One region of the Niabella agricola genome, then DNA from elsewhere that is predicted to be linked to it. Evidence: riboswitches for the same ligand, from Rfam matches in the RefSeq annotation. Region 1 holds a riboswitch; each other region holds the start of a gene.
What was found. A riboswitch is a leader RNA that binds a small molecule or an ion and turns the genes downstream of it on or off. The one in region 1 is predicted to bind S-adenosylmethionine.
Positions count from the first base shown of each region.

Region 2: linked by a shared signal. The riboswitch ahead of LL912_RS09260 (O-acetylhomoserine aminocarboxypropyltransferase/cysteine synthase family protein) and the one ahead of LL912_RS09935 (trans-sulfuration enzyme family protein) in region 1 are both predicted to bind S-adenosylmethionine.
Region 3: linked by a shared signal. The riboswitch ahead of LL912_RS16870 (SusC/RagA family TonB-linked outer membrane protein) and the one ahead of LL912_RS09935 (trans-sulfuration enzyme family protein) in region 1 are both predicted to bind S-adenosylmethionine.

Region 1 is NZ_JAJHIZ010000003.1:1,061,129-1,067,400, reverse strand. It holds gene LL912_RS09945 (DinB family protein) at 1-108, opposite strand, end outside; gene LL912_RS09940 (aldo/keto reductase) at 305-1,282, shown strand; gene LL912_RS09935 (trans-sulfuration enzyme family protein) at 1,308-2,477, opposite strand; SAM riboswitch class I at 2,620-2,722, opposite strand; gene LL912_RS09930 (SusC/RagA family TonB-linked outer membrane protein) at 3,363-6,272, shown strand, end outside.
Region 2 is NZ_JAJHIZ010000003.1:920,213-926,484, forward strand. It holds gene LL912_RS09250 (arylsulfatase) at 1-405, shown strand, start outside; gene pckA (phosphoenolpyruvate carboxykinase (ATP)) at 826-2,430, opposite strand; SAM riboswitch class I at 2,719-2,826, shown strand; gene LL912_RS09260 (O-acetylhomoserine aminocarboxypropyltransferase/cysteine synthase family protein) at 3,133-4,446, shown strand; gene LL912_RS09265 (homoserine O-acetyltransferase family protein) at 4,513-5,553, shown strand; gene LL912_RS09270 (homoserine dehydrogenase) at 5,559-6,272, shown strand, end outside.
Region 3 is NZ_JAJHIZ010000003.1:2,730,337-2,736,608, forward strand. It holds gene LL912_RS16870 (SusC/RagA family TonB-linked outer membrane protein) at 1-2,680, opposite strand, end outside; SAM riboswitch class I at 2,974-3,077, opposite strand; gene LL912_RS16875 (DUF3472 domain-containing protein) at 3,478-4,755, opposite strand; gene LL912_RS16880 (bifunctional GNAT family N-acetyltransferase/carbon-nitrogen hydrolase family protein) at 5,007-6,272, shown strand, end outside.

The DNA of each region.
Region 1 (6,272 bases):
ATCAAGAATGCTTTTTTGAATAGCGGGTACAATTTCCAGTTCTTCCGGTACCTGGTTAATGTAACGGTCGAAATACGCCGGCATGGGATGAATGGCTGATTTATTCATGTTATTACTGGTTTAAATCGAATGTAGTTACAAATATAACCTAATAAGATGGTTTCAGCGGATAACTGCAACAAGCGCATAAAGATAGTTCAGTCATGAAAGGGTTGGCTGATCGGGCAAAAAGATGATTCAACCTTTCCAGGACAGATCCGAACAATTCTCCCTATCGGCCTGTTTTAGTTATTAAAACCAGCGTATGAACAAGAGAGTACTGGGACGTACAGATTTGCAGATTGCACCAGTTGTATTTGGTGGAAACGTTTTTGGATGGACCATAGACGAACGCACTTCATTCCAACTGCTGGATCATTTCGTAGATGAAGGGTTTAATATGATTGATACGGCCAATCAATACTCCTATTGGGCACCCGGCAATAAAGGTGGCGAATCAGAAACGATCATTGGTAACTGGCTGAAGAAAACCGGCAAAAGAAATGCTGTGTTGATTGCTACAAAGGTAGGAGGAAGCATGACGGGTCAGCCGCAACCGGATACCTCAAAAGCATATATTCTGAAACAGGTAGAACTTTCATTAAAGCGATTGCAGACAGATACCATCGATCTTTACCAAACGCATTTTGATAATGAGGATGTTCCGGTAGAAGAGACACTGGAGGCTTATGCGCAACTGATTAAAGAAGGAAAAGTACGCTGGATCGGCGCCTCCAATTTATCGCCACAGCGCCTGAATGCTTCGCTGAAAGCATCCGCTGGGCTTCAGTTACCGGTTTATCAAACCTTGCAGCCGGAATACAACCTTTATCAGCGGGAACGATATGAAACACAGTATGAGCCTATCGTAAAAGCCCAGGGGTTAGGTGTCATCGCTTATTACGCATTGGCCAGTGGGTTCCTGACAGGAAAGTACCGGAGTGAGGCAGATCTTGCAAAAAGCACCCGGGGAGCCGGCATCAGGAAGATGCTGGATGAACGGGGAAGGAAGATTCTGGCGGCCCTGGATGGGGTATCGGACGCTTACCGTACGTCTCCTGCAGCAGTGGCGCTGGCATGGCTTCTGTCCCGTCCTTCCATTACGGCGCCCATTGTAAGTGCCACCAGTATAGCGCAGATGCTGGGAATGACGGATGCCGTGAGGCTGCAGCTATCAGATGATGCCCTGGCAACACTGAACGCGGCCAGCGCGTATTCACCAACAGACCTGTCAGGCATTTAAGCCTAACAGGTCCTGGCTCAACTTGCTATCGTGCTGCAACGGTAAGTCTTCCGGTTGCAATGCGCAGGGCCTTTTCAAGGTCCCGGACCAGGTCTTCTGCATCTTCCAAACCAACAGAAAGCCGCACCAGGCTATCGGTAACACCCGCGCGGCGACGGATGGCTGCAGGAATGGATTTATGGGTCATTTCACTGGGTAAACAGATCAAACTTTTTACGCCGCCGAGGCTTTCAGCCAGTTGGAAATAGCGGGTAGATTTAACCAGCTGGGTTGCAACACCCGTTTCGTCTACCTTCAGATCGAAGCTTACAACACCGCCAAAATATTGTTGCTGTTGTTGGGCAATGGCATGATTGTGATGGTCCGGAAGCCCGGGATAGTATACATTTTTTACAAGGTCCTGGGTTTGCAGAAATTCGGCGATAGCCTGGGCATTCTTTGAGTGTTGGGCAATGCGCAAAGGAAGTGTTTCTATTCCCCGGATGGCAAGCCAGCTGTCAAAAGGTCCGAGGATGGCACCGGACGCATTTTGAATGAATTTGATCTGATCGTCAAGCTCGTCTGTTTTGGTTACAACGATCCCGGCAATCACATCGCTATGTCCCGCAAGATATTTGGTAGCACTGTGCACTACGATATCGGCTCCCAAGTCCAATGGTTTTTGGGCAGCGGGAGAGGCAAAGGTATTGTCTACACAAAGCAAAATGCCCTGCGTTTTTGCAATGTTGGCAATTGCACGGATATCTGAAATTTTTAATGTGGGATTGGTGGGCGTTTCAATCCAGATCAGCTTTGTTTTTGGAGTGATGGCAGCTGCTACCTTTGTTACGTCGGTGGTGTCTGTGTACCGTACTCCGATACCAAACTTCTGGTATACATGGGTAAACAGGCGGAAGGCGCCGCCGTAAATGTCATCTACTGCCAGGATCTCATCGCCTGCAGCAAGGAGTTTTACAACTGCATCAATGGCTGCCAGGCCGCTGGCAAATGCAAATCCACGGCTGCCGCCTTCCAGTTCGGCGATCAGTTTTTCCAGTGCGGCACGTGTGGGATTATTGGTACGCGAGTAGTCATAACCGCGGTGCATGCCGGGCGCCTCCTGTACAAAGGTGGAAGTTTGATAAATGGGGGTGGAAATGGCGCCGGTCAGTTCATCTGCCGGAATGCTGTGTAAGATCTTTGTTTGCACTTTCATTTTTTTGTTTTTAACGGTGAAGAATGCTCATGAAAATCCATCCGGAAAAACGAAAAGGAATGCCGGGAGCAAAAAAAAATGCACTCCCGACAAGTCAGAAGCGCATTCAACTATTTTACAAATAAATGAAAAGGCTTTTTCTAACTTATCTTTCCACAAGTGTGGTTGAAGGTGGCACCTTCCCGCGTGAGCGGAGGTTGCCAAGACGTCATTGGGTCAAGTCCCTCGGTCTTTCTGGATAAGAATATTTTCAAGAACTGCAGCAAAATTATAGACTATTTATTGAGGCTACCAAATTTTTGACGAGATTTTTTACACTAAAAAATAATCCTCGCAAAAATCAGATCTGTTTGCTGGCTGGATCCGGTTTGTTTCCAGGCACGACGGCCGGCGATTTTAACCGGCGTCAAAAGCAGGTTATAACTTTTCTGCATTCGGGTATAAGCAGCCGTCTTTGTTTGCCATTGTCTTTTCCAATAACGGGCGGGGTGCAACAGGATAGGCTATGGATGGCAATACTCTCGAAGAGATGTTTGTTGATTTTTTTAATAAAGATCCGGATCTATTATAGAAATAATAATCTTTTGTCATTTTTATTTTAAAAAATAAGCAAAAAAATTTTGTTCGTGTATTTTTTTCGATAACATTTGTCTTGCTATTCACTATTTTTTAACGAACCCCCGAACCTTCTATGACCCAAAAAAATCAGACCTGATTCAGCTCCGGTTTTAAGTAAAAAAGAAAAATCTCGAAGTAAAGATGTGCCTGAGAATGTAAAGCGCGTCTGCATATGCAGGCCTGCCATGCTGGATTATTGCTATAACCGGCCTTTTACCTGCCAGAAATGTACCTCAATTTATTAAACTCAAAAAATTACGAGCGCTTATGCAAACAAGACTCAAGAAGTATTTGTTGGGTTTGCCGCTATTGCTATGTTGCCTTTTGTTGAAGGGGAATATCCTGCATGCCGCAAAACCCGTTACCGGTAACCGCATTCCGGTCCCGATTCAGGCATCGCCTGTTGAAGGAAAAGTAACCGACTCTGCCGGCAACCCTGTAGCCGGTGCTACTGTTAAGATCAAAGGGAAGACATCAGCCGTTGCCACAGCTGCCGACGGTTCATTCCGGATCAATACAACTCCTGGCGAGATACTGGAAATATCTGCCATTGGTTTTCAATCACAGGAAATAACGGTAGGTAATGAAACCTCCTTGCAGATCCGACTTTCCGCTGTTGCTGCAGCCCTCGATGAAGTGGTGGTAGTGGGGTATGGTGCGCAAAAACGTTCCAATCTTACAGGAGCCGTTACCAGCATCAGTACCAAAAAATTAACCGATATACCGGCAGCGAATATGTCCAATACGCTTGCAGGCCGCGCTCCGGGTGTAACCGTTACGAATACCTCCGGTCTTTCCGGCGCCAGCTCCAGTATCCGTATCCGGGGCGCTAATGGCGAGCCGCTGTATGTAATTGATGGTGTAATTAAAGGCAAGGCGGAGTTTGATGCGCTGGATCCTAATGAGATCGATCAGTTAAACGTGTTAAAGGATGCGGCAACGGCTTCGATCTATGGTTCGAGAGCAGGTAACGGTGTAATTGTAGTAACGACAAAAAAAGGAACCGCCCAAAAGCCAACCTTGCATTTTCAAACCTCGTATTCAAGATCTACCCCTACAAGAACCTTGCTGAGCGATCGTACCACAGCCATTGATGAACTGATCTATCAGAACCGGGTGGTGCAGTTCAATAATGAGTACAATAAAAAAAATGATCCGCTGCCCAATGGTGAAACGGAGTTTAATTATTTCAGGGATAAGAACTATAATGTAAACGACTGGGTTTGGCGCAATCCGACGGTGCAGAAATATCTGCTGGATGTTTCCGGGGGAAGTGAAAAACTGAATTATTATAACATGGTCAGCTATACCGGTGAAAATGGGTCGTATGAGAACCTCGGGTATAAGAAATTCAATCTTCGTTCAAACATTACCGCAAAAATCACCAACGATATCAAGCTGAACATGAATATTGCTGCGGCACAACAAAACTCAGATAAGTTTTACTGGCCCTTTTCCCCGGACGATGATTATGATGTATCGGATTTTTACCGGGTAACCTTTAACTGGCCCAAGCTCTATCCGTTTTATATCAATGCCGACGGAACTCCGGCCGATCATATTACCGATTACCCTGTACAAACCCCGATGGGCAGCTGGCAGGCCTGGAGCGTGATTGACCAGGTAATGGGCGATCGTTATATCAAAACAAGGAAGCGCCAGTTGAATACCATCGCAACCCTCGATATTAACCTGCACAAGATCACCCGGGGCCTGGCCGCTAAAATTGTGGGTAACTATGAAGCCAATGATTTTCTGCGGAAATGGTATATGACTTTCCAGAAAAACTATGTGTTCATACAGGGCGATCCGAAGAACCGGTTCGTGCCGGGTCCGCCGGATCCCAACAAGGTCAATATTTTTAATTTTAGCCAGCAGGCGCCATTTTTGCGCTATCAGCAGGACAATGGCTGGAAGTATCAGTTCAATGCCTTCCTGACCTATAATCGTAGTTTTGGAAAGCATACGGTGGATGCCCTTGCAGTATTTGAGCAGCGGCAGGATCATTTTTACCGGTCAATTTCTACAGCATATAATCCTATAGCAAATATCGATCAGTTCTTTCCTTATTCTGCAGACCCTGCCGACCGGTTTGCCGATGGGCTGGAAGGACTGGGCGCCGCGCAGTCCTGGATCGGAAGGCTGAATTATAATTATGCCAATCGGTACATTGTAGAAGCATCGCTGCGGTATGATGGCAATAGTGCTTTTGCCAAAGGGCACAAATGGGGCGCATACCCGTCTGTGTCACTGGCCTGGCGGCTTTCGCAGGAATCTTTCTTCAAATACCATGTGGCTTTTTTGAATGAGCTGAAACTAAGAGCCTCTTATGGTACCACAGGAAATGACCTGAATTATTCCAATATCGGCGATCCGCAAACCATTCAGGGATTCCTGTATAAGGAAACCTATCAGAACAGTACACCCTATGTGTTTGGCGACCGCCTGTATAAAACCATCCGCCCCAGCCCGGTACCGGTGCCCGGTCTGACCTGGGCCACAGTGGAGAACAAGAACATCGGTCTGGACTTTGCCACGCTGAACAGCCGGCTTTCCGGGAGACTTGACTTCTTTACCAACCGGATGAAGGACATCCTGGCTTCGCGGGTGGTGGCAATACCGGATGTTTATGGTACTACGCCTGCGCCGGAGAACTATGCAGTCCGTTCTTTCAAAGGCGCGGAGTTTGATGTGCAATGGAATGACCGCGCCGGAAAGGAATGGTCTTATGCCGTATATGCCAATATGGGCTATGCCCGTGACCGCTGGGATGTGCTGGATGAGCCGGTGGCCTACGGACCGGATGGCGTGGAGCATTTCCGCACCCGCATTGGCCAGCCCGAAGACCGTATCTATGGTTTTAAGGCACTGGGTATTATCCGCACGCAGGAGCAACTTGATAAGCTGACGGCGGAAGGCTATAACTATTATGGCCGCAAACCTTATATGGGGGCCATTATCTATGAAGACATAAGAGGCGATGGTTACACGGCCGGTGCCGATGGAAGGATCGATGGGAATGATGTACAATTGCTGAGCAAGAACGGAAAACCCAGGGTCAACTACGGATTTGGTTTCAATGTATCCTGGAAAGGACTTTCGCTGGATGCACATTTTCAGGGGGTAACTTCCTATGATGTGATGATCAGTAACCAGGACGGGCCGGGTATCCGGCAG
Region 2 (6,272 bases), 140 kb from region 1:
TCCGTGCAATATGATATGATGCCCACATTTGCCGAGCTTATCCGGCAACGGTTGCCCTATGCCGTTAACGGCCTTTCGCTGCTACCGGAGCTATTGGGCAAAGGAACCCAGCAACAACACCCCTATCTTTATTTTGAATATCCTGAAAAGGGAGGTCAGGTGGCAATCCGGATTGGAAAATGGAAAGGCATACGTACCGGTGTACAGAAAGACAAAGGGGCATCCTGGCAGCTTTACAACCTGGAAACAGATTTGCGTGAAACAGATGATATTGCCACTCGGCACCCCGGCATTATCCAACAGATGCAGGCCATTGCAACAAAAGAGCATCAGCATCCGCATATAAAAGAATGGGAATTTATAGACCCGAAATTTGAGAAGGCCGCAGAGGCGCAGAAACGCTGAAGTTTTTTTGTATTTCTTGTGGTTTGTTCTTTACCGCAACGGTTGCAAAGCATCCGCAAAGAACGCAATGAGAACCGGAGCGAGCATCGTTACAACCTCCTTCGCTACTTTGCGAAAATCCTCGCGTATTTTCGTGGTTTGTTTTTTACAGCAACGATCGCAAAGAAAGCCGGATTAATCATCGCTCAAAAACACATAGCACACTTCGCGAACATCCTTGCGATCTTTGCGGTTCGTTTTTACCAACAAGCACCGCAACGATCCCAATGAAAACCGGTGGCAGCATCGTTATCGCGCTGCGTTGGTTGCGGTTAGCTATCGCTAAGAAAGCGCCGAACAATTATATGCCTGTAAAAACGGTGCCATAAAAAAAGCCACTGTTACCAGTGGCTCCTTCATAAAACAAACACTAGCTTTCTATCAACGTTTCGGTCCGGCCGCCGTTACTGCTGCTGCAACTATAGTTTCGTAGCTTTCAAAGTTCTTTATAAACTGTGCTGCCAGGTTCTGCGCCTGGGCATCATAGGCCTCCGGGTGCTGCCACGTCTGGCTCGGGTTTAATACGTTCGGATCCACACCGGGGCAGGTACCCGGTATCATCAGGCCGAAAACAGGATCTTTGTGATAAATGACATTATCCAGGCTTCCGTTCAGCGCAGCCCGGATCATTGCCCGGGAGTCTGCAAGTTTCATCCGGCTTCCGGTGCCATAAGCGCCACCCGTCCAGCCGGTATTCACCATCCATACTTTTACACCGTGCTGGGCAATGCGGTCGCCCAGCATCGTTGCATAACGCGCAGGATGCAGCGGCAGAAAGGGGGCACCGAAGCAGGCACTGAAAGTAGCTTTGGGTTCCGTAACCCCGGTTTCAGTGCCCGCTACTTTTGCAGTGTAGCCGCTGATAAAATAATACAGCGCCTGCTCGCGCGAGAGCCGGGCAATGGGCGGCAGCACTCCATAAGCATCACAGGTTAAAAAGAATAGATTCCTGGGAATGCCACCGGTTCCTTCCGGAACACTGTTCTCCACAAAATCGATGGGATAGGCTACCCTTGTATTTTCAGTAACCGAAGCATCATCAAAATTGATCCGGTTGGTACCCGGGAAAAAGCTAACATTTTCAACAAGCGCCCCTTTTCTTACTGCACGATAGATTTCCGGCTCCTTTTCCGCAGAAAGTCCGATACACTTTGCATAGCAGCCTCCTTCAAAGTTAAACACACCGTTATCATCCCAGCCATGCTCATCATCGCCGATCAGTTTCCGGTCCGGGTCCGTACTCAGGGTTGTTTTTCCCGTACCGCTCAATCCGAAGAACAGGGCTGTATCACCCTTCTTTCCCTTGTTGGCGGCACAATGCATACTAAGCACGCCGCGGGTTTGCGGCAGCAGGTAATTCAATATTGAAAAAACCCCTTTTTTGATTTCGCCAGTATAGGCACTGCCGGCAATCAGGATCATTTTATGTTTAAAGCTTACAACAGTAGTGTTGCCCTGCCGGGTGCCGCAACGTACCGGATCCAGCTCCAGGGAAGGCGCGGACAGAATATGCCAGTCCGGCTCAAAATGCTCCAGCTCCTCTTCAGAAGGTCGTAAAAAAAGATGGTGCGCGAACAGGTTCATCCAGGGCAGCTCGTTTACGACCCGGATATTCAGCCGGTATTCCGGTGCGGCACAGGCATAGGCATCTCTTACCCACAACTCTTTGCGGCTGTTTAAATAATTGCGCACGTCTTCCAGGATCCGGTCGAAATAGAATTCCTCGATCGGGTTATTAAAATTTCCCCAATCGATGGTTGCTGCTGTTACAGCATCTTTCACAACAAATTTGTCGCGGGGCGAACGTCCGGTGAACCTGCCGGTAGAAATAACCAGGGCCCCGGTATCATTCAGCCTCCCCTGGTGATTCATAAGCGCATCATCTACCAGCTCATCAGGGGACAACTGGTAATGGATCTGGTTGTTTAGGTTTAACCCCGCTGCCTTGAGCTGTTTTCCGGGGATTTCGAATGGCTTTGTAAGCATATTGCGTTGAAACTTTGTTGAAACAGCAAAAATATAATTTGAAAAAATCTAAAAAAAATATATTTTAAAGATCAACAATTAGATATTTTAAAACAAACAACGAATAAATAAAGAATAATTTTCAACATTTAATTATTAAGCTAACAATTGTTTGCATTTCTGTCTGAAATACAATTTCTTAGCCCGGGATTGATCCTGGGCTTTTTTCTTTCCTTTTTGTTTCCTACCTTTGCGCCGGCCTGGTAAAGGTTATTTATAGTTCTTTTTATTTTCCCGCCCCGGCGGGAAACCTTATCAAGAAAGGCAGAGGGTTTGGCCCTGTGAAGCCTTGGCAACCTGTTATGAGGATAACAAGGTGCCAATTCCAGCTCCCGCAAAACGGGAGGAAGATAAGTCGGATCGTAGCATATTAAAAAACTTAATAGAACAGCTCATCTGGTTTATCCGGGTGGGCTTTTTTTATGCAACGGCGAACTGCTGCCTGTAATTTTTTTGAATATGAAACAAAACTCTACTAAATTCGTAGTCTGCATGAAACAAAACGCAACATATCCTATTTTGTACATTACGCCCGTAATGTGTTGCTGCATCTGCTGTATGCCCTAGCCGGCATACCTTCTACCTTATACCCCAACAGGTGTTCTTTAACGACCCTTACATATTTCAACATCATTCTTCACTTTATTAAATGCATCATTTTTTATGAGTAACCAACTACATTTCGACACCTTGCAAGTGCATGCCGGCCAGCAACCGGATCCTACAACCGGAAGCCGTGCCGTACCGATTTACCAGACTACTTCTTATGTTTTTAAAAATGCAGATCATGCTGCCAATCTTTTTGGTTTAAAGGAATTTGGCAATATCTATACACGGATCATGAATCCGACCACCGATGTATTTGAGCAGCGGGTTGCCGCACTGGAAGGAGGCGTTGCTGCGCTGGCTACCTCATCCGGGCAGGCCGCACAATTCCTGGCCATCACCAACCTGTTGCAGGCCGGCGAAAATTTTGTCACTTCTCCTTTCTTATACGGGGGCACATTTAACCAGTTTAAAGTTTCTTTTAAACGGCTGGGTATTGACGTACGGTTTGCGGCTGATGACAATATAGACAGCTTCCGTCCGCTGATCGACGATAAAACAAAAGCCATCTATATTGAAACGCTGGGTAACCCGCGGCTGAATGTGCCCGACTTTGAAAAATTTGCCGCACTGGCAAAAGAATATGATCTGCCGCTGATCGTAGACAATACCTTCGGTGCCGGCGGTTACCTGTTCCAACCTCTTAAGCATGGCGCGAACATTGTAGTGGAAGCAGCCACCAAATGGATCGGCGGGCACGGCAACAGCATCGGCGGCATCATTGTAGACGGAGGCAATTATAATTGGGGGAACGGTAAATTCCCGCAGTTTTCCGAGCCGTCGGAAGGTTATCATGGGCTTAATTTCTGGCAGGTATTTGGAGAAGGCAACCCGCTGGGACTGCCCAATATCGCTTTTGCCATCCGCGCCCGGGTAGAAGGCCTCCGCGATTTCGGACCTGCGTTGAGCCCTTTCAATTCTTTCCTGCTGCTTCAGGGCCTGGAAACGCTTTCCCTGCGTGTACAACGCACAGTAGACAATGCCCTTGCTCTTGCAGAATGGCTGGAACAGCACGATAAAGTTGAGTTTGTATGGTACCCGGGTCTGGAAAGTAGTCCTTATCACAACCTGGCCAAAAAATATCTTACTAACGGCTTTGGCGGTGTGTTGCAATTTGGCATCAAAGGCGGAATTGAAAACGGAAGGTCCTTTATCAATAACCTGAAGCTGGTAAGCCACCTGGCAAACGTGGGCGATTCCAAAACACTGGCCATTCATCCCGCCTCTACCACACACGAGCAGCTCAGTGAAGCCGAAAGAGCCAGTGCCGGTGTATTAGACAACCTGATCCGCATCAGCCTTGGTATTGAGCATATCGAAGACATTAAAGCAGATTTTGAGCAGGCTTTTGCGGCTGTTTTTAACAAGTAAAAAACAAGACCTGCAAGATTTCCCCTTATTCAGATCGGTGAACATCTTGCAGGTCTTTCAAAAAGAATGCAACAACACGTATTTACATATTCAGCTCCCTTTGTATTGGAAAGCGGTGTCCGCTTTCAGAACCTGCGGCTGGCGTATACAACCTATGGCAGCATCAATGAAGAACAATCCAATATTGTATGGATTTTTCATGCGCTGACGGCCAACAGCAACCCGCATGAATGGTGGCCCGAAATGATTGGTGCAGGAAGGGCTTTTGATCCCGCAAAGGATTTTATTATTTGCGTAAATATGCCGGGCAGCTGTTACGGAAGCAGCAGTCCGCTGGATCTGAACCCGGCAACCGGAGAGCCGTACTATCATGACTTTCCGTTCTTCACGATCCGCGACATGGCACGCGCCTACCAGCTGTTACAAAAAGAGCTGGGCATTCAAAAAATCAAGATCGGTATTGGCGGCAGCACCGGTGGTCAACAACTCCTGGAATGGGCGGTACTGGACCCTGAGCTCTTTGAATACATCGTTCCGCTGGCCACCAACGCGGTACATTCGCCCTGGGGGAAAGCCTTTAACGCTTCCCAGCGGTTTGCCATTGAAGCCGATCAAACCTGGCAAACGAAAAATCCGGAAGCAGGATTGAAAGGCATGGAAGTAGCACGGGGTATTGCCCTGCTTTCCTATCGTAATGCTACGGCCTATAATAAAACGCAATCCGAACATTCTGATGAACAACTGGAAGCTTTCCGGAGTGAAAGTTACCAGCGCTACCAGGGCACCAAGCTAGCAGCACGGTTCAATGCGTTCAGCTATTATGCCCTTAGTAAAAGTATGGACAGCCATAACCTGGGCCGCGGCCGTGGCGGCGTGATTAAGGCACTGGAAACCATTAAGGCAAAAACCCTGGCGCTGGCCCTGGAAGGCGATCTGTTATTTCCCCCGGAAGAACAGGAATTTTTAGCCGAACATATTCCCGGAGCGATTGAGAAACTGATCCGCTCCGACTACGGGCACGACGGATTCCTGCTGGAATTTGACCAGATATCAGAGGCAATAAAAAAATTCACAACCCGTCATGCCAAGAGCGTGGCGATAAAATAAAAATAATGGGCGAACATAGAGAATTAGTGATCGGGCTATTTGGCTTTGGTGTTGTAGGAGAAGGATTGTATAAGGTATTGCAGCAAACGCCTTCTTTGAAAGCCTCGATCAAAAAAGTCTGCATCAAGCATCCCGGAAAAAAAAGAAATGCTCCGGAAGACCTGTTTACAACCGACCGCAATGAGCTGTTAAACGACACCTCCATCAACCTGATCGTAGAGGTGATCGACGACGCTGTTGCCGGCTTTGAAATTGTAAGCACTGCATTAAAAAATGGAAAGGACGTAGTTAGCTCTTCCAAAAAAATGATCGCGGAAAACCTGCCGGCGTTGCTGCAGCTGCAACAAAAAACCGGGAGGTCCCTGTTGTACGAATCCTCTGCCTGCGCCTCCATACCCGTTATCCGGAACCTGGAGGAATATTACGACAATGATCTTTTACACAGTATCCGTGCCATCGTAAACGGAAGCACCAACTTTATACTTACCAAGATCTTTGAAGAGAACCTGGCGTTTAAAGACGCGTTGCTCCTGGCGCAACAGCTGGGCTTTGCAGAAAGCGATCCCACCCTGGATGTAGAAGGATACGATGCCCTCAATAAATGGACCATCCTGCTGCTTCATGCCTATGGAATTGTGGCGCACCCGGATCATATCCTGTTTAACGGCATTCAGAATATTGCCAAAACCGACGCAGCGGTAGCCAAGGCACGCGGACAG
Region 3 (6,272 bases), 1.7 Mb from region 1:
AGCTGCCGGTGGAGTTCGTTCCGGCAAATAATGAGCCGCCGATGCTGGCATCCACCAAAAAGGAAAGGCTGAAGTTTTTGTAAGAAAAACTGTTGGTGATACCGCCTACCCAATCGGGCGTAAATTTGCCCAACACTTTTTTATTCGGATCTGCCAGCGGAATACCGCTATTGTTCACTACAATATTGCCCTGGGCATCCCGCAGATAGGCATTTCCAAATAAGGTACCATATGGCTTTCCGACAGAAGCCAGCACCTGCACACTCCGGTAGGAGCCCAACACATAATTTTGCAGGCGTTTTTCATAATCCAGGATCAGCACGCGGCTCCGGTTGGCTGCATAATTCAGATCAATATTCCATTGAAAGTTATTGTGCTTTACAGGAATGACACCCAACTGCACTTCGATGCCTTTGTTATTGATCTTACCGGCATTCATCAGTTTTTGGGTATACCCTGTTGCAGCAGTGACATCCACTTTCAGGATCTGGTCAACACTGTTTGAATTGTAAAGACTCAGATCCAGCCGCACGCGGTTGTTGAGCAGCGCAGCTTCCAAACCCACTTCTGAAGCAATGGTGCTTTCCGATTTAAGACCAGGGGCGTAATCAATCCCGGAGGTAACCAACTGAGGACTACTCAAAAACGGCGCATTAAAGTTGAATATATTAACTAATTGATACGGCTCCGCACTGTTTCCCACTTTGGACCATCCTCCCCTGATCTTTAGATAATTAAGTGTCGTTGACCTGATGTCTAACGCATCCGTCAGTACCAGGCTGGCATTTACGGAAGGATAGAAATAGGAAAGGTTTTGTACGGGGAGTGTAGAAGACCAGTCATTACGCAGCGTTAGGTTTACAAAGGCAAAGTTTCGGTATCCTAGTTGTCCTGATGCAAAGGTGCTGTAGATCTTCGATTTTGAATAATAATTTGAAGACACCAGCGGATCTCTTGAATTGGTAAGGGTATACACATTAGGTACAGCCAGGCGGGGGGCCTGCTGAATATTTTCCTCATAAATTTTAGTACGCACATTCCACCCGGCAAAGGCATCCAGGCTGAACAGACTGCTGATGTTTTTATTATAGCGCAGCATGGCTTCCGTGTTATTTTCATTCACCGTAAACGCATCTTCCTCGTAAGAACCGAACGGCGTCCCATTGGTTCCGTAGGCTATTTTAAGCTTACGGCGGTCGTTATAATAATCGGTACCGGTGCGGAAGTTAGCGCTTAAGCCATCGAGGATCGTATAGTTGATGTTTACATTCCCGATGAGCCGGTTGCGACGCTGACTCACGGTATTTTCATAAGCGATCCAGTACGGGTTGCTGTAATAGCTGTTGTTCCAGTTGATGCCGTTCCCTTTTGCATCTTTATAATTCCCCAATTGACCGATATCTACCTGGCGCCCAAACCAGGTAAACTGCAACATGGTGCTGGTAGCCCGCTTACCACCCGCTCCCGGAAGATTGGGCGCGTTGTTTACCACATAGTTGGCATTTACGCCTACTTTCAGTTTGGGCGTTACATTGTAATTGGCGTTAAAGGAAACATTATCTTTTTTTGCCTCGCTATTAGGTACCACGCCCAGCTGCTTTTCATTGTTATAAGAAACCCGGTAGTCGTAGTTATCGCCTGCATTTGCCAGCGCAATACCGTTACTGTACGTAATACCCGTCCGGAAATAATCCCGCACATTGTTAGGATGCGCCACAAAAGGCACCGGCTGACCGTTGGAATAAAACTGCGGGATCAGGCGTCCATCCAGCTTCGGTCCCCAGCTTTCATCCACCCCGTCATTGACACCACCGCCCTTGCCATCTACGTAGCTGAACTTTCCCTCGGATCCCTGTCCGAAAACATTCTGATATTCCGGCAATATCAGCAATTTGGCAATATTCACGTTCGAGTTAATCGTTACTCCCAATCCTTTTTTACTGCGGCCGGTCTTTGTTTTGATCAGGATAACCCCCTGCCCTGCCCGTGATCCGTAAAGTGCCGCCGCATTCGGGCCTTTCAGTACGCTGATGGTTTCAATGTCTTCCGGGTTCAGGTCGGCAATGGCATTGCGAAAATCCCTGGATCCCCCCGCGCCCAGCTGCGAGTTATCTACCGGAACTCCATCTACCACAAACAGCGGCTGGTTATTCCCTGCAATAGAAACCTCTCCCCGTATCACAATCCGCGATGATCCCATATCACCCTGTGTATTGGTAATGCGTACCCCGGCAATCTTTCCGGCCATCGCATTTACGATATTGGTTTCTTTTGCTTCCGAGATGTCCTTTGTCTTCAACTCCTGTGTAGCATATCCCAGGGATTTTTTAGCCTTGGAAACGCCCAATGCCGTTACCACTACTTCATCGAGGGCCGTATTGGAACTTTGCAGCAGTACCAGCAGGTTGCCCTGTATGGTATCTGTATTTACCTGCCGGTTGGCATAGCCTACATAAGAAAAAAGCAATACGCTGCGTGGTCCGGCTTCTATCGAAAAACTACCCTGCTCGTTGGTAAGTACACGCCGGTTGGTTCCAGACACCTCCACTGTTACCCCGGCTAACGGGGTTTCGGACTGAAGCTCCTGAACAGTGCCTGTAATCGTTGTCGATTGCGCAGCACCCGCTAAGGGAAGGAGAACAAACGCTGCATAGATGAGTCTTTTTAGAAATTGGTTCATTGTTACATGCTGTTTTAAAATATTCGGATGGTCATACGGATCCCGTTCGGCTTCCGCCGTTAATTGAAACTATAATGAAAAAGGGATTAAGATCGGCAGCAACAACACGCCATCTTCATCGTAAGAAGCTGGAGGGTTTGTATGTTGCGACAGTTCATCTGCCGGCAATTGAAAGACGCCTGGTTATAACCCGACGATTGCATTTTTGTGTTCATGTTCAAAAATTGCCGTTTAAAAAATTTGTTATGGAAAGAAAATCGTGAATAGAGACAATGCAGGGAGCATTGACGATTCACTTATCTTTCCGCCTTCTGGCGGATGGATGTAGCACCAATCCTTCTAAAGGCGGTTGCTAAGACGTCCCAGGGCCATCTCCCTCAGTCTTTCTTGATAAGTTGTCTGTTAAGACAGGGCAAAGGTAATTGCTAAAATATTATTGGCAAAATAAATTTCTACAAAACAAGTAGACTATTAAATCATGAGAATTGAAGGTTTCGTTTATCCGGCACGTACTATAAAACAAATTCAATGAGATTACCGCCGCGCTGCGGCTGAAATGCCTGTCCCTGCTCCTGGTTACAGGGATTTGCGGTGCGCTGCGGCAGGAACGCCGTTTACTGCTTTCAGCTACAGCAGGCATCGGCGCGCCGCGCCTTTATTAATTTATTGTCATTCTGGACAGGTAAAAAAGCGTTTGTATCAAATGACTTCCACTTGTGTTGCCGCGGCGGGCCGCATAACAATACGCTATAAAGCAACTTTTGATACCAACTCCAGATAAAAAGATAAACCCTGCTCTATGGCAATGCATTCAAATTAACCTGGGGTGCTTTACCCGTGGGCTGACGTTCCACCATGGTATCGTAAGGCACATAGTCATTAAAGAACCCACAGTTGCGCAGGTAAAATTGTTGTCCCTTCACACCTCCTGCGTAATCTTTGCGATACCCCACGCGCGCCGTATTATCGGCTGTAAAGCGTGCTTTGGTGAGCTCATGCCAATTGCCCTTTGTATCCCGCACCCATTGGTTACCGAAGAATACGTTCCGCTCCAGGTCGCCCTGGTTGGGATTAAAGTTTTCGAGGAAAGAATGCGGCCGCTTCAGATAAGTGGCCAGCTTGGGACGCCGGAAGCTGGCCACCAGCAGCCAGGTATTTTTTGCACCATCGTAAAAATATGCCGTATAAACCGTATGGCTGTCCCCATCCGGCAACACATGCAACAGGAACTTATAGGTGGTAGCAGCTTTCCAGTTATACCGCAGGATGCTCTGACCACCTGCTCCTTCGTTGCCAAATTCGCCGGAATAAACGCCTTCGCCTTTTTTTAGCATCTTGATCTTATGATCTTCAGGAATTTGCTTCGGATCATCCGTATTGTACGGACTCCAAACGGAAAACAGGATGCGCCGCTCAGTGGCGGAGTTCACCTGCATGCCAAAATAACCCTCACCAAAACCATTGGCCATAAAATAAGAACCGATCAGATCATTGCCTTCCGGCACCGTTACTTCATTATAAAACCATTCGGCATCCACATCCTTTGGCAACTGGTACCCCATATGTACGGAGGGGCCCCTCCTCCCCCAATGAAAGAAGCTGCCTTCATTATTCTTGGTATAACTGGCCTTATCCGTAAGTGCAGAACCCTCCAGCTTTAACGCAGTTACATCCGGAAAACAGCAGCCTTCTTTTTTTACCCCTTTCACTACAATGAGCACATAGCCGCTGTCATTTATATTCCATTCGCCAATATAAAAAGAACGGCCTTCGGCTTTCAGGATTGCCTTACGGGTCTGTTTAAATACAGATACCGCAACTTCAGGCATTCCGGTCACCGCCCCCGTCTCCAGCCATACCTTCAAGGTTCCGGGCTGTGTAACCCGTATATAGGTTGTAAAGCCATCATTGATCTTTGTCCAGTTGGTTACCCCGTTGTTATGGATCCGCACGCCCTCTTCGGTCCTTTGCAGCGCCCAGGCATTACCCCCTGCAGGAACGGTTACAGACTGGGCATTGATCACAGAAGAAAAAAGCAGGAACCCTGCAAACAATCCTTTAACGGAACGTTTCATAAAGCGTAAATTTTTGTGTATATGCGAATATATCCCTTAACCCCGTGATCTGGCTGCTCAACCGATTGCATTCATATGGAAAAATACCCCCGCTCCGTTTTGCCGGATGGCTTGCTGCTGATGTGCTGATTATAATAGCGCCCTAATCCGGGCGTAATCGGCGGCCCTAAAAAAACTTTTGATTCTTAATACAAGCACTGCGGCTACTCACACAATATCCCGGCCGGATTATTTATGTTAAATTTGTTTCTATGACAGACCCGATCAATATCGAAATAAAAACACTTGAAAAGGACCAGTATGATGCGCTTAAGGAAACCATGATCGCCTGCTACCCCAGCATGCCGGAAAGCTACTGGCAGCGGGCGCAAATCAACCGGTTGATCAACCTGTTTCCCGAAGGCCAGGTAGTAATCTATATAAACGGCGTAATGGCAGCTTGTGCGCTTTCGATTATCGTAGACGAAAAAAAAGTGAACAACCGGCACAATTATAAAAGCATTACCGGCAATTATTCCTTTAATTCGCATGATTCCGAAGGGGAAATCCTATATGGCATTGACGTTTTCATTAAACCGCAGTTCCGTGGTATGCGCCTGGGACGGCGGTTGTACGATTACCGGAAAGAACTGGCCGAACGCCTGAACCTGAAAGGGATTGTATTTGGCGGCCGGATACCCGGGTATCATAAGTATGCCCGGGAAATGACGCCCAGCGCGTATATCCAAAAGGTAAAACAGAAAGAGCTGCATGACCCGGTGCTGGACTTTCAGCTCGCCAACGATTTTCACCCGGTACGTATTATCAAAAATTACCTGCATGGCGACGTACAGTCTAATGAATATGGCGTGTTACTGAAATGGGATAATATTTATTATGAAGACCGGAGCGAGCAGGCCTTCCCGCTCAAACGCGTGGTGCGCCTGGGGCTGGTGCAATGGCAGATGCGGCTTTATAAGAACCTGGAAGAAATGATGACCCAGGTCGAATACTTTGTGGACACGGTTTCCGGCTACCGTTGCGATTTTGCCGTGTTTCCCGAATTCTTTAATGCGCCCCTGATGGCCGAATACAACCACCTTTCCGCCGCCGACGCCGTAAAAGAGGTTTCCAAATATACCGCCGTTATACGCGACCGGTTTGCGGCCCTGGCCGTAAGCTACAATATCAATATTGTAACGGGGAGCATGCCGGAGGTGGTAGATGGCCGCCTTTACAATGTAGGGTACCTCTGTCAGCGCGACGGATCCGTAGACAAATATGAAAAAATTCATGTTACACCCGATGAGGAGCGCGTTTGGGGCATGGTGGGCGGCAGCCAGGTAAAAGCCTTTGATACCGATTGTGGTAAAGTAGGCATCCTGGTTTGTTACGACTCCGAGTTTCCCGAACTCAGCCGCCTGCTGGCAGACGAGGGAATGGACATCCTGTTCGTGCCTTTTCTTACTGATACCCAAAACGCTTATTTCCGGGTGCGGCATTGTGCGCAGGCCCGGGCCATTGAAAATGAATGCTAT